DNA from 2 places in the Saccharopolyspora sp. NPDC050389 genome. Region 2 is predicted to be linked to the other one. Evidence: riboswitches for the same ligand, from Rfam matches in the RefSeq annotation. Region 2 holds a riboswitch; the other holds the start of a gene.
The links. Region 2 has a riboswitch for cobalamin ahead of AB0I53_RS42880 (putative cobaltochelatase). Riboswitches for the same ligand answer to the same signal wherever they lie in the genome.
Positions count from the first base shown of each region.

Region 1: it holds a riboswitch for cobalamin, as region 2 does, so the genes downstream of both, AB0I53_RS02450 (ribonucleoside-diphosphate reductase subunit alpha) here and AB0I53_RS42880 (putative cobaltochelatase) in region 2, are expected to answer to the same signal.

Region 1 is NZ_JBFAKG010000002.1:236,796-244,275, reverse strand. Features, by position in the region: gene AB0I53_RS02455 (ribonucleotide-diphosphate reductase subunit beta) at 1-548, opposite strand, end outside; gene AB0I53_RS02450 (ribonucleoside-diphosphate reductase subunit alpha) at 719-3,133, opposite strand; cobalamin riboswitch at 3,244-3,459, opposite strand; gene AB0I53_RS02445 (glycoside hydrolase family 3 C-terminal domain-containing protein) at 3,577-5,946, shown strand; gene AB0I53_RS02440 (iron-siderophore ABC transporter substrate-binding protein) at 5,977-6,918, opposite strand; gene AB0I53_RS02435 (alpha-ketoglutarate-dependent dioxygenase AlkB) at 7,055-7,480, shown strand, end outside.
Region 2 is NZ_JBFAKG010000112.1:7,086-14,565, forward strand. Features, by position in the region: gene AB0I53_RS42860 (cobyrinate a,c-diamide synthase) at 1-46, opposite strand, end outside; gene cobO (cob(I)yrinic acid a,c-diamide adenosyltransferase) at 40-654, opposite strand; gene AB0I53_RS42870 (ESX secretion-associated protein EspG) at 702-1,115, opposite strand; gene AB0I53_RS42875 (MFS transporter) at 1,279-2,466, shown strand; gene AB0I53_RS42880 (putative cobaltochelatase) at 2,653-4,671, opposite strand; cobalamin riboswitch at 4,727-4,851, opposite strand; gene AB0I53_RS42885 (TIM barrel protein) at 4,999-5,313, opposite strand; gene AB0I53_RS42890 (transposase) at 5,356-6,603, opposite strand; gene AB0I53_RS42895 (helix-turn-helix domain-containing protein) at 6,643-6,858, shown strand; gene AB0I53_RS42900 (hypothetical protein) at 7,075-7,320, opposite strand; gene AB0I53_RS42905 (hypothetical protein) at 7,375-7,480, opposite strand, start outside.

The DNA of each region.
Region 1 (7,480 bases), on a different contig from region 2:
TCGGGATCTTCCAGGCTGCGGGTGTACTGCAGCGCCCAGGCGTCCTTGTCGGCGATCGACGGGATCTCGCGGTACATGTTGAACAGCTCGCCCTCGTCGAGGCCGAGGCTTTCGCAGATGTACTGGAAGGTGTGGGTGTGCACGGCCTCTTCGAAGGCCTGGCGCAGCAGGTACTGGCGGCACTCGGGGTTGGTGATGTGCCGGTAGACGGCGAGCACGATGTTGTTGGCCACCAGGGATTCCGCGGTGGCGAAGAAGCCGAGGTTGCGCTTGAGCAGCAGGCGCTCGTCGGCGCTGAGCCCGTCGGCGGACTTCCACAGCGCGATGTCGGCCTGCATCGAGATCTCGGTGGGCATCCAGTGGTTGTTGCAGCCCGCGAGGTACTTCTCCCAGGCCCAGCCGTACTTGAGCGGGAGCAGCTGGTTGACGTCGGCGCGAGCGTTGATCATCGCCTTGTCGCCGACGGCGACGCGGCCGCCGGAGCGGTCGATCTCGCCGAGCCCGGCGGAAGTGTTCGGCTGGGTGGTGGTCATGCGCTGGTGCTCCAGAACGGTGATGCGGACAGTTTCAGCGAAACTGCGATGGGTGACTGGGGATGGTGTGGCCGGCGGAGCCGCCGCGCGCGAAGGTTCCCGATTTCAGGCAAAATCGGGAACCTTCGGCCCGCGGCCGGGCGTCCGGTGTCAGGCAGGGCCGGTATCGGCCGGCCGGCTCGTTCTCACTGGCAGGCTTCGCAGTCGGGGTCTTCGACCGAGCAGGCCGCGCCGGCCGACGCGGTCGGGATCTCCGAAACCGGGACCGCGGTCGGGACGGCGTTGAGCTTGCCGTCGGTGCCGCGCAGGGTGCTCTTCTCCACGTGGGTCGCGCTGGTGGAGCGCAGGTAGTACGTGGTCTTCAGGCCCTTGTGCCAGGCGAGCCGGTAGAGCTCGTCGAGCGTGCGGCCGCTGGGCCGGCTGACGTAGAGGTTCAGCGACTGCGCCTGGTCGATCCACTTCTGCCGACGCGCCGCAGCCTCCACCAGCCAGCGCGGTTCGATCTCGAACGCGGTGGCGTACAGGTCCTTGAGCTCCTGTGGGATCCGCTCGATCGGCAGCAGGCTGCCGTCGTGGAACTTCAGGTCCGCGACCATCGCCTCGTCCCACAGCCCGGCCCGCTTCAGGTCGGCGACCAGGTGCGGGTTGACCACGGTGAAGTCGCCGGACATGTTCGCCTTGACGTACAGGTTGCGGTAGACCGGCTCGATGGACTGGTTGACGCCGCAGATGTTGGAGATCGTGGCGGTCGGCGCGATGGCCATCACGTTGGAGTTGCGCATGCCGTCGCGCACCACCCGCGCCCGCAGCGCCTCCCAGTCCAGTGTGGACGATAGGTCCAGGTCGACGTCGCCGTCGCGGGCCTCGGCGAGCAGTTCGAGCGAGTCGATCGGCAGGACGCCGCGGCTCCACAGCGACCCGTCGAAGGACTCGTAGCGGCCGCGCTCGGCCGCGAGCGCGCTGGACGCGGCGATGGCGTGGTAGCTGATCTGCTCCATGCTGCGGTCGGCGAACTCCACCGCGGCATCCGACGACGCCGGGATGCGCTGCACGAACAGCGCGTCCGCGAAGCCCATCAGCCCCAGCCCGACCGGCCGGTGCCGCAGGTTGGACCGGCGCGCCTCGGGGATCGTGTAGAAGTTGATGTCGATGACGTTGTCCAGCATCCGCACGGCGATGCGGGTGGTGCGCTCCAGCTTCTCGGCGTCGATGCCGTCGGCGGTGACGTGCCGGGCCAGGTTGATCGACCCGAGGTTGCACACCGCCACCTCGTCGGTGCTGGTGTTCAGGGTGATCTCGGTGCAAAGGTTCGAGGAGTGCACGACGCCGTTGTGCTGCTGCGGTGAACGCAGGTTGCACGGGTCCTTGAAGGTGATCCAGGGGTGGCCGGTCTCGAAGAGCATGGTCAGCATCCGCCGCCACAACTCCACCGCTCGGACCCGCTTGAACACCTTGATCTCGCCGCGGTCGGCGGCCTGCTCGTAGGCGCGGTAGCGCTCGGCGAACGCCCGGCCGTAGAGGTCGTGCAGGTCCGGGGTCTCGTCCGGGGAGAACAGCGTCCACTGCCCGTCGGCCTCGACGCGGCGCAGGAACTCGTCGGGCACCCAGTTCGCCGTGTTCATGTCGTGGGTGCGGCGGCGGTCGTCGCCGGTGTTCTTGCGCAGGTCGAGGAACTCCTCGACGTCGATGTGCCAGGTCTCCAGGTACGCGCACACCGCGCCCTTGCGCCGGCCGCCCTGGTTGACCGCCACGGCGGTGTCGTTGGCGATCTTCAGGAACGGCACCACGCCCTGCGACTTGCCGTTGGTGCCGTTGATGTGGGCGCCGATGCCGCGCACCGGCGTCCAGTCGTTGCCCAGCCCGCCGGCGTACTTCGAAAGCAGCGCGTTGTTGCTGATCGAGTGGAAGATGCCGGACAGGTCGTCGTCCACAGTGGTCAGGAAGCAGGACGACAGCTGCGGCCGGGTGGTGCCGGCGTTGAACAGCGTCGGCGTCGAGCACATGAAGTCGAACGACGACAGCAGGTGGTAGAACTCGATGGCCCGGGCCTCGCGGTCGTCCTCGCGCAGCGCGAGGCCCATTGCGACCCGCATGAAGAACGCCTGCGGCAGCTCGAACCGGGTGCCGTCGTGGTGCAGGAAGTAGCGGTCGTAGAGGGTCTGCAGGCCGAGGAAGCCGAAGGTCAGGTCGCGTTCCGGAGCCAGCGCGCCGCCCAGTCGCGCCAGGTCGAAGGTGCCCAGCTCCGGGTCTAGCCGGTTCAGCTCGATGCCGCGCCGCACGTAGTCGGCGAAGTACTTCGGGTAGCGGGCGCGCATCTCCTCCTGGTCGGCCTCCTGCGGCTCGCTGAGGAAGCTCAGCGCCTCGCGCCGCATCCGGTCCAGCAGCAGCCGGGCGGTGACCTGCGAGTAGTTCGGTTCGGTCTCGATCAGCGTGCGCGCCGCCATGACCTGGGCCAATGCGAGCTCGTCGTCGCTGATGCCGGTGTAGCCGGTGCGTCGCACCTCGTCGAGCACGGCTTCCGCGGACACGCCGGACAGCCCGGCGCAGGCTTGGTGGACCACAGTGGACACGCGGGTCCAGTCGTTGAGTGTCGCCGTCACGGGCTCTCTCCCTCGCGAGCTCGGCGGACCACGACGGCGCGCGAGGAGACCCGGCGGCGGCAGCCGCTGGTCGTCCGCGCAGACCCGCCCTCGAGGTCCCGGACTGCACGCTTCGCGCGTGCACCGGCGGCAGGTCTTCGGACTCACGGGCGGCCTAGTGGTCGCGGCTTCCCAGGCTGCTCGCCCAGTGCTCTACCCGCTGCCGTTTCGGCAGTCGGGTCACGACGTTCGTTCCCGTTCACCGCTGCGGGGCAGTCCCGGATTCGCACCGGGTTCCCTCTTGCCTCACCGGATGCCTCCGGTGAACCACCAGCGATCGACACACTACATGTTGGGTTCAGAGACGGCGTGCATGGGCAGATAACGGCGTGGCGCGGTACCGGTCGACAGTCCGGGCGCATTGCCCGAGACTGGGCGGCCGAGGGCTGGCGAAAGGGGTACCGGTGGACGAGGCGAAGCTTCGGTCGTTGGTTTCGGAGTTGACCGTGGCGGACAAGGCGCTGCTGTTGACCGGCGCCGACTTCTGGACCCTGCACCCGATGCCCAAGATCGGGTTGCGGTCGCTGGTGCTCTCCGACGGCCCGAACGGGGTGCGCGGCACGACCTGGGACGAGCGCGACACCTCGCTGCTGTTCCCGGTGGCGTCCGCGCTGGCGGCGACGTGGGATCGGGCGGCGGCGCGGGCGGTGGGGGAGATGTTCGGCGACGAGGCGCGCCGCCGGGGCGTGCACGTGGTGCTGGCGCCGACGATCAACGTGCATCGAAGTCCTTTCGGGGGCAGGCATTTCGAGAACTTCTCCGAAGATCCGTTGCTGATCGCCGAGATCGGCGCCGAGGTGGTGGCGGGCATCCAGTCGCGCGGGGTGGCCGCGACGCCGAAGCACTTCGTCGCCAACGACAGCGAAACCGAGCGGCTCAGCTACGACGCGGTCGTCGACGAGCAGACGCTGCGCGAGGTCTACCTCAAGCCGTTCGAGCGGATCATCGCGAAGGCCTCGCCGTGGGCGCTGATGGCCGCCTACAACTCGGTGAACGGCCGCACGATGACCGAGAATTCCGCGCTGGTGAACGACATCCTCAAGAGCGAGTGGGCGTGGGACGGGATGCTCGTGTCGGACTGGTTCGCCACCCGCTCGCTCAAGGAGGCAGCGCTTGGCGGCCTCGACCTGGCGATGCCCGGCCCGAAAAGCCCTTGGAGCGGCGGGAAGCTCGCGAAAGCCGTGGAGCGGGGCGAGGTTCCCGAGGAGGTGCTCGACGACAAGGTTCTGCGCGTGTTGCGGCTGGCCGACCGCGTCGGTGCGTTCGAGGACTCCGAACCCGGCGGCGGCGGACCGTCGGAGGAGGCCCGGCCGGTCATCCGGCGGCTCGCGGCGCAGGGATTCGTGTTGCTGCGCAACGAGATCGTGGCCGACGCGCCACTGCTGCCGATCGACCCGAAGGTCGCGAAGGTCGCGGTGATCGGCGAGAACGCCACCATCCCCGCGGTGCAGGGCGGCGGCTCGTCGCACGTCAGCCCGCCGCACGTGGTGACGCCGCTGGACGGGCTGCGGGCGGCGTTGCCGGACGCGGATGTGGTGTACCAGCGCGGTGTCCGGCATAGGCGACTGCTGGACGTGATCCCGGACGCGGAGAGCACCGATCCGGAAGGTGAGGGGAGCGGCCTGCGGGTCGACTACCTCGGCGCCGACGGTGCGGTGCTCGAGAGCGAACTGCGCGGCACCGATCGGCTGGTGTGGCTCGGTGGCCTGCCTGCCGGGACGAAGTCGTTTCGCCTGCGGGGAATTCTCCGGCTCGACGTCGGTGAGCACGTGTTCGGGGTGAACGGCACCGGCAGCTTCCGCGTCGAACTCTCCGGCCGGGAGGTGCTGGCCGCGGACGTGGTGCGAGCGGACGGGATCGGCGACCCGCTGGGCGACATGCTGGAACCGCCCGAGCAGCGGTTCAACGTGGTGCTCGTGGAATCGGACCTGGACGCTGCCGGTCAGGCCGCGCTGACCGTGGAGTTCACCCCGCAGAGCCTCGATGCGCTGGTGGCGGTCGGAATCGGGCACCGCGCGCGGGAATGGGACGACGCCAGCGAACTCGCCGCGGCCCTGGCGATCGCCCGGGACGCCGACGTCGCGGTGGTCGTGGTCGGCACCAACGACGAGGTCGAGACCGAGGGCCGCGACCGCGTCTCGCTGGACCTGCCGGGCGCGCAGAACGAGCTGGTCCGCAAGGTGGCGGCGGCGAACCCGAACACCGTCGTGGTGGTCAACGCCGGCTCGCCGGTGCTCATGCCCTGGGCCACCGACGTGCCCGCGGTGCTGTGGACCTGGTTTGGCAGCCAGGAATACGGGGACGCGCTGGCCGACGTGCTGCTGGGGCGGGCCGAGCCCGGCGGCCGGCTGCCGACGACGTTCCCGGCCGAGCTCGCCGACGTCCCGGTCCCGCTGCCCGGCGTGCAGCCGGTGGACGGCGAACTGCATTACGCCGAGGGAACTCTGGTCGGCTACCGCGCCTACGAAGACCGGGGCGTGACGCCGGCGTTCCACTTCGGACACGGGCTCGGGTACACGACCTGGGAGTACCTGGAGGTCGTCGCCGAAGGCGAGAACGTACGGGTGAAGCTGCGCAACACCGGTGACCGAGCGGGACGCGAGGTCGTGCAGGTGTACGCCGTGGAGCCGCTGCGGCTGGCGGGGTTCGCCGTCGCCGAGGCCGAGGCGGGAGCCGAGGTGTCGGTGGTGGTGGACGTCGAGCCCGGGGCGCGCGAGCTGCGCGTCGGGCGCAGCGCCGGCGAGCTGCGGATCAGCGCAGCGAAAAGCCCGTGAGTCCGGCGGACCCACGGGCTCTTCTCCGGGTCACTGCTGCGCGAAGGCCTTCTGCAGGTCGTCCAGGACCAGGTTGGCGGCGATCGGGCCGAGACCGAGGAACCAGGTGTCGTCGTGGACCTCGACGGCCTTGCCGTTCTTCACGGCGTTGAGGGTCGTCCACTGCACCGAGTCGACCACGCCGGTCATCTGCTGCTTGGCGCTCTCGCCGTAGGCGGCGTAGAACAGCTGGTCGCCGTCGGCCTGGGAGATCTGCTCGCGGCTGATCTTGGCGTGGGTCTGCTCGATCTGCTGGTTGTCGGGGCGGCTGAAGCCCGCGTCGGCCAGGATCGTGCCGATGAAGGAGCCCTTGCCGTACAGGCGGATTTCGCCGGGGATGAACCGCAGCATGCTGACCTTGCGGGTCGCCGGGTCGCCGACCTGCTTGCCGATGTCGGCGGCGCGCTGCTGGTAGGCGTCGAGGATCTGCTGCGCCTCCGCCTTCTTGTCCAGCGCCTCGGCGTCGAGAAGGAAGTTCTCCTTCCAGGTCTTGCCGACGGTCTCGGCGAACACGGTCGGCGCGATCTTGCTCAGCGCGTCGTAGTTCTGGTCGTCGCGGACCTTGCTGGACAGGATCAGGTCCGGCTTGAGCGCGGCGATCTTCTCCAGGTTGGGCGAGCCGATGGTGCCGACGACCTCGATGTTGCCGGCCTTCTCGGCGAGGTACGGCTGCAGCGTCTTGTTGGCGTCCGGCAGCACGGTTCCGACCGGCTTGACTCCCAGCGCCAGCACCGCGTCGAGTTCTCCGGTGTCCAGCACGACCACCCGCTGCGGGGTGCCGGCGATCTTGGTCTGGCCCTTGGCGTGAGTGACGATCCGCTCGTTGCCTTGGGGCGCGGTGGACTGATCGGGGGTCGACGTGCCGCACGCCGCGGCGGTGCCGAGCGCGAGCACGGTGGTGATGGCCGCGAGCAGTCGACGAGGACGGAACATGGTGCTCCCTGCCTGTCCGGTTGGCTCCAAAAGTTTGGCAAGCCTAACCTGATCGGAGTAAGGAGACCAGCATTGAGAGCGTTCTCACGCGGAGATCGCCGAGCCCGGATGATCATGGCGTGGTAGAGGGACTGGCATGGAGTCGTTGATCCCGCGCGAGCGGGCCGAGATCGCCCCGGGAGCGGTGCACGTGCCCGACTGGCTGGACGCCGAGCGGCAGCGCGAACTGGTCGTCGCGTGCCGGGAATGGGCCCGTTCGCCGGCGGGCATGCGATCGGCCCGGCTGCCGAGCGGCGGCATGATGTCGGTGCGAACCGTGTGCCTCGGCTGGCACTGGTATCCCTACCGGTACTCGCGAACGGTCGACGACGGCGACGGCTCCCCGGTCACGCCGTTCCCGGACTGGCTCGGCGACCTGGGGCGCAGGGCGCTGGCCGACGCCTACGGCCGCGCCGCCGAGGACTACCGGCCGGACGTGGCGCTGGTCAACTTCTACGACGCCGACGCGCGGATGGGCATGCACCAGGACCGCGACGAGCGGAGCCGGGAGCCGGTGGTGTCG
Region 2 (7,480 bases):
CCGATGCGGCCACCACCACCCGAGCGTGCGAGGAATCGGTCACCACTCGATGCCCCTCTGGCCCTTCTGGCCGGTGTCCATCGGGTGCTTGACCTTGGTGGTCTCCATGACCAGGTCGGCGGCGTCGATCAGGGCCTGCGGGGCGTGGCGGCCGGTGATCACGACGTGCTGGTGCCCGGGTCGGTCGCGCAGGGTCTCGACGACCTCGGCGACGTCGACCCAGCCCCAGTGCAGCGGATAGGTGAACTCGTCCAGCACGTAGAGGCCGTGGCGCTGCTCGCCGATCCGGCGGGCGATCTCCTGCCAGCCTTCCAGCGCCGCCGCCGCGTGGTCTTCCTCGCTGCCCTTCTTGCGGGCCCACGACCAGCCCTCGCCCATCTTGTGCCACTCGACGGGGCCGCCCTCACCGGTTTCGTCGTGCAACCGTCCCAGAGCGCGGAACGCCGACTCCTCGCCGACGCGCCACTTCGCCGACTTGACGAACTGGAACACACCGATCGACCAGCCCTGGTTCCAGCCGCGCAGCGCGAGCCCGAAGGCCGCGGTGGACTTGCCCTTCATCTCGCCGGTGTGCACCACGAGCAGCGGCCTGTTGCGGCGCTGGCGAGTGGTCAACCCGTCGTTCGGCACTGTCGAAGGCTGTCCCTGAGGCATGCCCCGACCCTAACGGGCCGCCCCCGCGACACCGGCCCCGAGCGGCCTCAGCGGGCGGGGCGGAAGGCCGCGAGCTGCTCGTCGAGGCAGCGGGCCAGGCGGGGCTTGTCCGCCGGGCCGAAGGTGTTCCAGCGCTCGCCGTCGTTGTTGCGGCGCGTCGTGACGCTGTAGCGGCCTTCTTCGGTGTCTCGCCAGCCGATCGCCGGAAGCCGGACCGGTTGCCCACCGCCGTCCCGGCCGGTCACCACGAAGTAGCCGACCCGCCGCGTCGGCAGCGCCATGGTCTTCTCGACCTTGCGCAGTTCCCCGCCACCGCCGCGCGCGCCCGGTGGACGGCGTCCGACTTGCCGTCGTAGGGGGTGACCGCCACGTCGATCTCCGGGCGGTGCAACAGGTTCAGCGCCTGCTCCACCTCCGGTTCGGCCCGGCCGCGATCGGCCGGCCGGCGCTGCTCCAGCCATGCCCGGGAACGCCGATACGAGACATATCCGCAAAACCTCAGCCCTTGATCACGCCCCAATGGCCTAATGCCACCCACTCCGATGGTGGCCGAGGTCACGGGATTCTGGAACGGTGCAGGCCGCGATCATGGACGGTCGTCCCAATCAGCGAGGGAGCCGCCCGATGCCGACCAGGCCACCGCTGGTGCTGTCCTTCGCCGCGCTGATCTCCAACTTCGACCGCTTCGCGGTCACCCCGATGCTGCTGCTGATCGCGCTCGCGCTGAACGAGCCGCTGGCCACCGCGGTCGCCGTCGCCAGCGGCTACTTCCTCGCCTACGGCCTTTCCCAGCCGCTGTGGGGTTTGCTGTCGGATCGCTTCGGCCGGCTGCCGGTCATGCGCGGCACGATGCTCGCCGCCGCGGCGGGCGGGTTGGTTTCCGCGCTGGCGCCGAATCTGACCGCGCTGATCGTGGCGCGCGTGGTCACCGGCGCGTGCATGGGCGCCGTCGTGCCCGCTTCGCTGACCTATGTCGGCGACACCGTGCCGCAGGAGCACCGGCAGGGCGCGCTCTCGGATCTGATGGCGGCGTCGGCGATGGGCACCGCGTTGGCGACCGCCGTCGGCGGACTCCTGGCCGGTTTTCTGGACTGGCGCGCGGTTTTCGCGCTCCCGGCCGTCTGCGCCGCGTTGTGCGCCGTCCTGCTCCGCAAGCTGCCGGAGCCGGAGCGCGCTCAGGCCCAGGGCGTGCGCGACCACCTGATGGCGGTGTTGACGAATCGCTGGGCGCTGCTGGTCTTCGGGTTGGTGTTCGTCGAGGGCGCGGTGTTGCTGGGCACCATGACGTTCCTGGCGTCGGCGCTGGTGCACGAGGGCGTGGACGTCGCGGTGGCCGGGCTCGCCACCGCCGCTTACGGCGTCGGCGTGTGGGTGTTCTCCCGGCTGGTGAAGGCGCTGGGGCGGCGGTTGGCGGTCTGGCAGTTGATCGCGATCGGCGGCGCGTCGATGTTCGTCGGCTACCTGGTCGTGACCACCACCGCGAGCATCGCGACCGTGGTGGTCACGGCGTTGCTGCTCGGCGGCGGCTGGTCGTTCATGCATTCGTCGTTGCAGACCTGGGTGACCTCGGTGGTTCCGGAGGCCAGGGGCACCGCCGTGGCGTTGTTCGCCTCGGCGTTGTTCCTGGGCAGCGCGGCCGCCTCGGCGGCCGCCGGGCATTTCGCGGAACGCGGCTCGTACGGGTTGATCTTCGGGATCGCCGCCACCACGGCGGTTCCGCTGCTGATCACGGCGGCCGCCTGCCGCCACCGCTACCAAACCCGCGTCGTCGCGCCGGAGGGTCCGCCGTCGGTCGGCGACCGGGCGGCGTGAGCCGGGCGGTCGCGAATCGGTTCCGGTGGGCGAAAAAGAGCCCCCGCACTCGACCGGCCTGGGGGTTACCGGGAGCGCGGGGGCATCTTGCGGGTCCACCCCTGGGGGTCAGGTGGACGGCGTCACCGTACCAATCGGTCGGGCGGGTCAGAAGACGAAACGTCGGATCTCGTAATCAAAACGAGATCAAGCCGCACGGGGGCGCTCGTCCCGGACCGCGCGGACGACTCCCGCGACGTTGTCCGCGGAAAGCTCCTCCAGCCGCAGGCAGGGACCGCCGAGCGCGGCCGCGAGCCGACCGGCCAGCCCGAGCCGGACGGGACCGTTCTCGCAATCCACCACGACGGATGCCACGGCCGCCTCGGCGAGCAGGCCCGCCGAGCGCAGCGCGTCATCGACCGCACGCTGCGTCCGAATCCGCCCAGTGAGCCCGGAATCCACCGGCACCGTGGCCTTTCCGTCGGTCAGCAGCACGACCAGGGCCCGTCGCTGCGGATCCCGCATCCGCTCGGTCTGCACCACTCGGTGAACGCGCAGCAATCCGCCGGCCAGCGGCGTGCGACCACCGGTGCGCAGCTGTCGCATCCGCGCGGCCGCGATGTCCACGGAGGACGTCGGAGGCAGCGCGAGTTCCGCCGAGTCGCCGCGGAAGGTCACCACGCCGACCTTGTCGCGACGCTGGTAGGCATCCCGCAGCAGCGATAGGACGGCGCCGCTGACCGCCGACATCCGTTCCCGGGCGGCCATCGACCCCGACGCGTCCACCGCGAACAGCACCAGGTTCCCCTCGCGCCCCTCCCGGATGGCGCGCCGCAGATCGTCCCCCCGCAGCACCAGCCCGGGGCCGCTGCGCCCGCGCACGACCTGATGCGGTGCCGCGGCGGCCAGCGTGGCCGACAGGTGAATGCCGTGTCCCTCCACAGTGGACGAGCGCGTCGTCCGGCCGCTCCGCGCCCGGGACCGCGACCGCCGTCCCGGCGCGCCGTCGCCGAGCCCCGGCACCTCCAGCAGCCGCGCCTGGAACGCCGGCGCCGGCGCTGCCGGCGGCCGCTGCGCGGGCGCCCGGTCGTCGCTGCGCTCCTCCGAGCCGTCGGCCCCGCCGTCCGGCCCCGTAGGCCCCTCGGGCCCTTCCGGCGGCTGGCCGCCGCCGTCCGGTCCTTCCGGCGGCTCGTCGTCGCCGTCGTCGGCGTGCTCCGCCGCCTCGGACAGGGCCTGTTGGAGCTGGTCTTCGGCGATGCCGGGCTCGTCGAACGGGTCGCGGCGGCGCCGGTGCGGCAGCGCGAGCCGGGCCGCCGCCTCGACGTCCTCCTCGGCGACCGCCTCGGCGCCGCGCCAGGCCGCGTGCGCGATGGCGGTGCGCGCCAGCACGAGGTCGGCTCGCATGCCGTCGACGTCGAAAGACGCGCACAACGCGGAGATCCGGCGCAACTCTCCGTCCGGGAGGGCCACCGAGTCCACTCGGGAACGGGCGGCGGCGATCCACGCGGCCAGTTCGGCGTCGGCGTCAGCCCACCGCGCGGCGAACCCGGCCGGGTCGGCTTCGAACGCCAGGCGGCGGCGCACCACCTCGGTCCGGGTCGTCACCTCCCGCGACGCGGCGACGTGCACGGTGAGCCCGAACCGGTCGAGCAGCTGCGGGCGCAGCTCGCCTTCCTCCGGGTTCATGGTGCCCACCAGCAGGAACGACGCCGCGTGCGACACCGAAACGCCTTCCCGCTCGACGTGCGCGCGGCCCATCGCCGCGGCGTCCAGCAGGAGGTCCACGAGGTGGTCGTGCAGCAGGTTCACCTCGTCGACGTAGAGCACGCCCCGGTGCGCGGCGGCGAGCAGGCCGGGCTGGAAGGCGCGGACCCCTTCGGTCAGGGCGCGTTCCAGGTCGAGCGAGCCGATCAACCGGTCCTCGGTGGCGCCGACGGGGAGTTCGACGAGCTGGGCGGGTCGCTGCGTGGCCTCGGAGCCGTGCGGACCGTCCGGGCACTGCGGGTCGGCGGCCTGCGGGGCGCAGCCGAAGCGGCAGTCGGTGATCACGTCGAGCGGCGGCAGCAGCGACGCCAGCGCACGCACCACGGTCGACTTCGCCGTGCCCTTCTCGCCTCGGACGAGCACGCCGCCGATGCCCGGGTGCACGGCGTTGAGCAGCAGCGCCAGCCGGAGATCGTCGTGGCCGACGACGGCGGAGAAGGGAAAGCGCGGGGCAGCGGTCATGCCAGGTGTTCCTTCCTCGGGGTTCGGACGCCCCGGTGGCGGGAACAAGGGGCGGCAGTGTCCTGACTCCCGGATCACCGCGTCCCTCCGGCCTTCCCAGGTCGCCCCGGTGGCTCGCGAGGGAGGGCCGCTCCCCGGTCACAGTGGCGCCGACCGTGCCGGATTCCCACCGGCTTCCTGGCGCACCCCTTGCATTCGGATCAAGGTGCATCGTCGCAGAACTCGCCCGGCGGACCAACCGGCCGCGGCGGCGACGAGACCAGCACCACTGCGGCCGGCGCGAACGGGCCGTTCGCCCCGCAGAACGGCCCGTTCGCTCCACCGCACCTACCGGCGCGCCGCGGCGTGCAGCCCGTCGGTGATGTAGCGGTGCGCGTGGCGGGCCAGGTCCTCGTTGTCGTCCCACAGGTTCCGCCACACCGCGAGGGTGTCCGACAGCGCCGGGTCCACCACGGCCGAGGAGAAGCTCTCGAAGGTGATCGGCCCGGTGTAGCCGATGTCCACCAGCGCGCGGAAGAACGCCGGGAAGTCGATCGTGCCGGATCCCAGGAAGCCGCGGTGGCTCTCCCCGATGTGCACGTACCCGAGCCGGTCCCCGGCCTCCTGCACCGGCCGCACGAAGTCGGGTTCCTCGATGTTCATTTGACATCCTCCCCCGCCTGAGGCGGGGGATTCCGACTCTCACTAGAGCAAGAGTTGAGGTTCACGGACACTCTTCGACCGCTCACGCGGTGTTGTCCCTCCGGCACAGGCCAACAGCCTGGGACTTTCGTCCTGTCCTGCCGCGACGTTCATGCTCGCGTTGACATCGGCGTTGCAGGTGAAACCACAGTGGGAACAGACGAACTCGGCTTGGTTCTTGCGCGAGTCCTTGTCGATCCAACCGCAGTCGCTGCACCGCAGACTGGTGTACGGGGCGGGTACGTCTTCAACCCGTCCACGTGCTTTGTGTTCGGTCCGCTGCCGCAGCAGCCCCCAGCCCTGGGCAAGTATTGCCCGGTTCAGCCCGGACTTCGCTCGTACGTTGCGTCCGGGCTGATCAACCGTCCCCTTCGCTGAGGCGGTCATGTTCCGGATGTTCAGCTTCTCGAACCGGATCACATCAAACGACCAGGCCAGCGTGGTGCTGGTCTTCTCCGCCCAGTCCTTCCGCCGGTTCGCTTCCCGCGCTTTGAGCTTCGCGACCTTGGCGTACTCGGCTGCTCGCTGGGGACTGGCCTTCGGTGCCCGAGCAGCGCGGCGTTGATGTTTGCGGATCCCCGCTCGTTCCTTGCCCGACAGCTGAGGGCAGTTCAGCGTCCGCCCATCCGACAACGCCGCAGTGATCGTCACACCACGGTCGATACCGATCTTCTCCCCATTGCCAGGTTCCGGGATCGGTTCGGGGATGACAGCGAACGCCACGTGCCACTGACCGTTGCGGTAGGTCACCCGGAACGTTTTCGCGACAGGCAGGTCGCGGCGGGCGAGCCGGAACCGCACCCACCCGCAGCCTGGGACCTTGACTTGCGCCCAGCTGCGGTTGAGCTTGTGCACCACAACGTTTCGGGCCATGACCTGCTTACCGCGAACGTTGAGCAGCGCAGTACCGTCCGGGTTGAACGCGGGAACCCGGTCGGTGCCGATGACACGGAACCCTTCGTGCCGGTGCTTCTTCCGCCATGCCGGCTCACCGAACCCGGAATTGAACCGGGCCTGTTTGGCGTAGTGAAAATCCTTGAGCGCCTGCTGCTGAACGTCGACGTTGCCGTCTCGCAGCCACTCGTTGCCAGCACGGGCTTCGGTGAGCTGACGGCACTGCTCAGCGAACCCAGGCGCGCTCTTGCGTCCTGGCCGCCAGTTCGAATGCTGTTGCACGGCGAGGTTCCACACGTACCGGGCGTGCGCGCAGTGCCGCAGCATCTGCTGCTCCTGCTGCGCAGTGGGGTACATCCGAAACCTCGCCATGATCACAAAGTATCGTGCTCAAGCATGAGAGAGCTGGACGGGTTGATCTCCGCTCCCCAAGCGGCGGAACTTCTCGGGGTCAACCGGGCCACCCTGTACCGCTACGCCAGCACCTACGACGACTTTCCCGAACCCACCAAGATCGGCCGCACGGTACTGTACCGACCGGATGCCTTGCGGGAGTGGAGACGTGATCACCCGGCTATCCGGAAACATGCGGCCGATTCACCCCCGCCCTAGAGGACGGCCCCCTCGGCCGAATCCAGGTGGATGCCGATCAGATTCACTTGCCACTCCTCGTTTGTTCGTGAGCGTTTTTCGGCGCTATGGCACTCAAAAACACTCACGACCACCTGCCTGCGGAAATTCAGCCTCGCCCAGCTCGGGGCCGTCCTGGCTGGGGATCTTCAACACCAGCGTCAGCGCCGAGCACGTAGAGCAGCGCGAACACCCACATCACGCCGCCGACGCCGAACAGCGGCAGCACGATCCCGACGATCGCCGGGCCACTGCGGTGGCCAGCCCCGCGCCGAGGTCCAGCGCCGCCATCGCCGCGCCCCGCCGGTCCGGCGCCATGGTCGGCATCAGCGCCGCCATCGGCACGAACCCGGCCAGCGTCGCGCCGTAGAGCACCGAGGTGATCAGCGCGATCGAGTAGCTGTGCATGGCCAGCGGGAGGTAGTGGAAATGCGCGAGCAGCAAGGAAGTGCTCGCGAAAGGAGAGCGCGTCGAAGACGCCGCTGGGCCGGGACAGGCTCAGGCGGCGTCGGGGCCGGTGCGGGACCGGCAGAAGGGGTGCGCGCGATTCACCCGGCCGCGAAGCGCCGGGTCCGGTGGCAGGGCGACGGATGCGGGGCAGCAC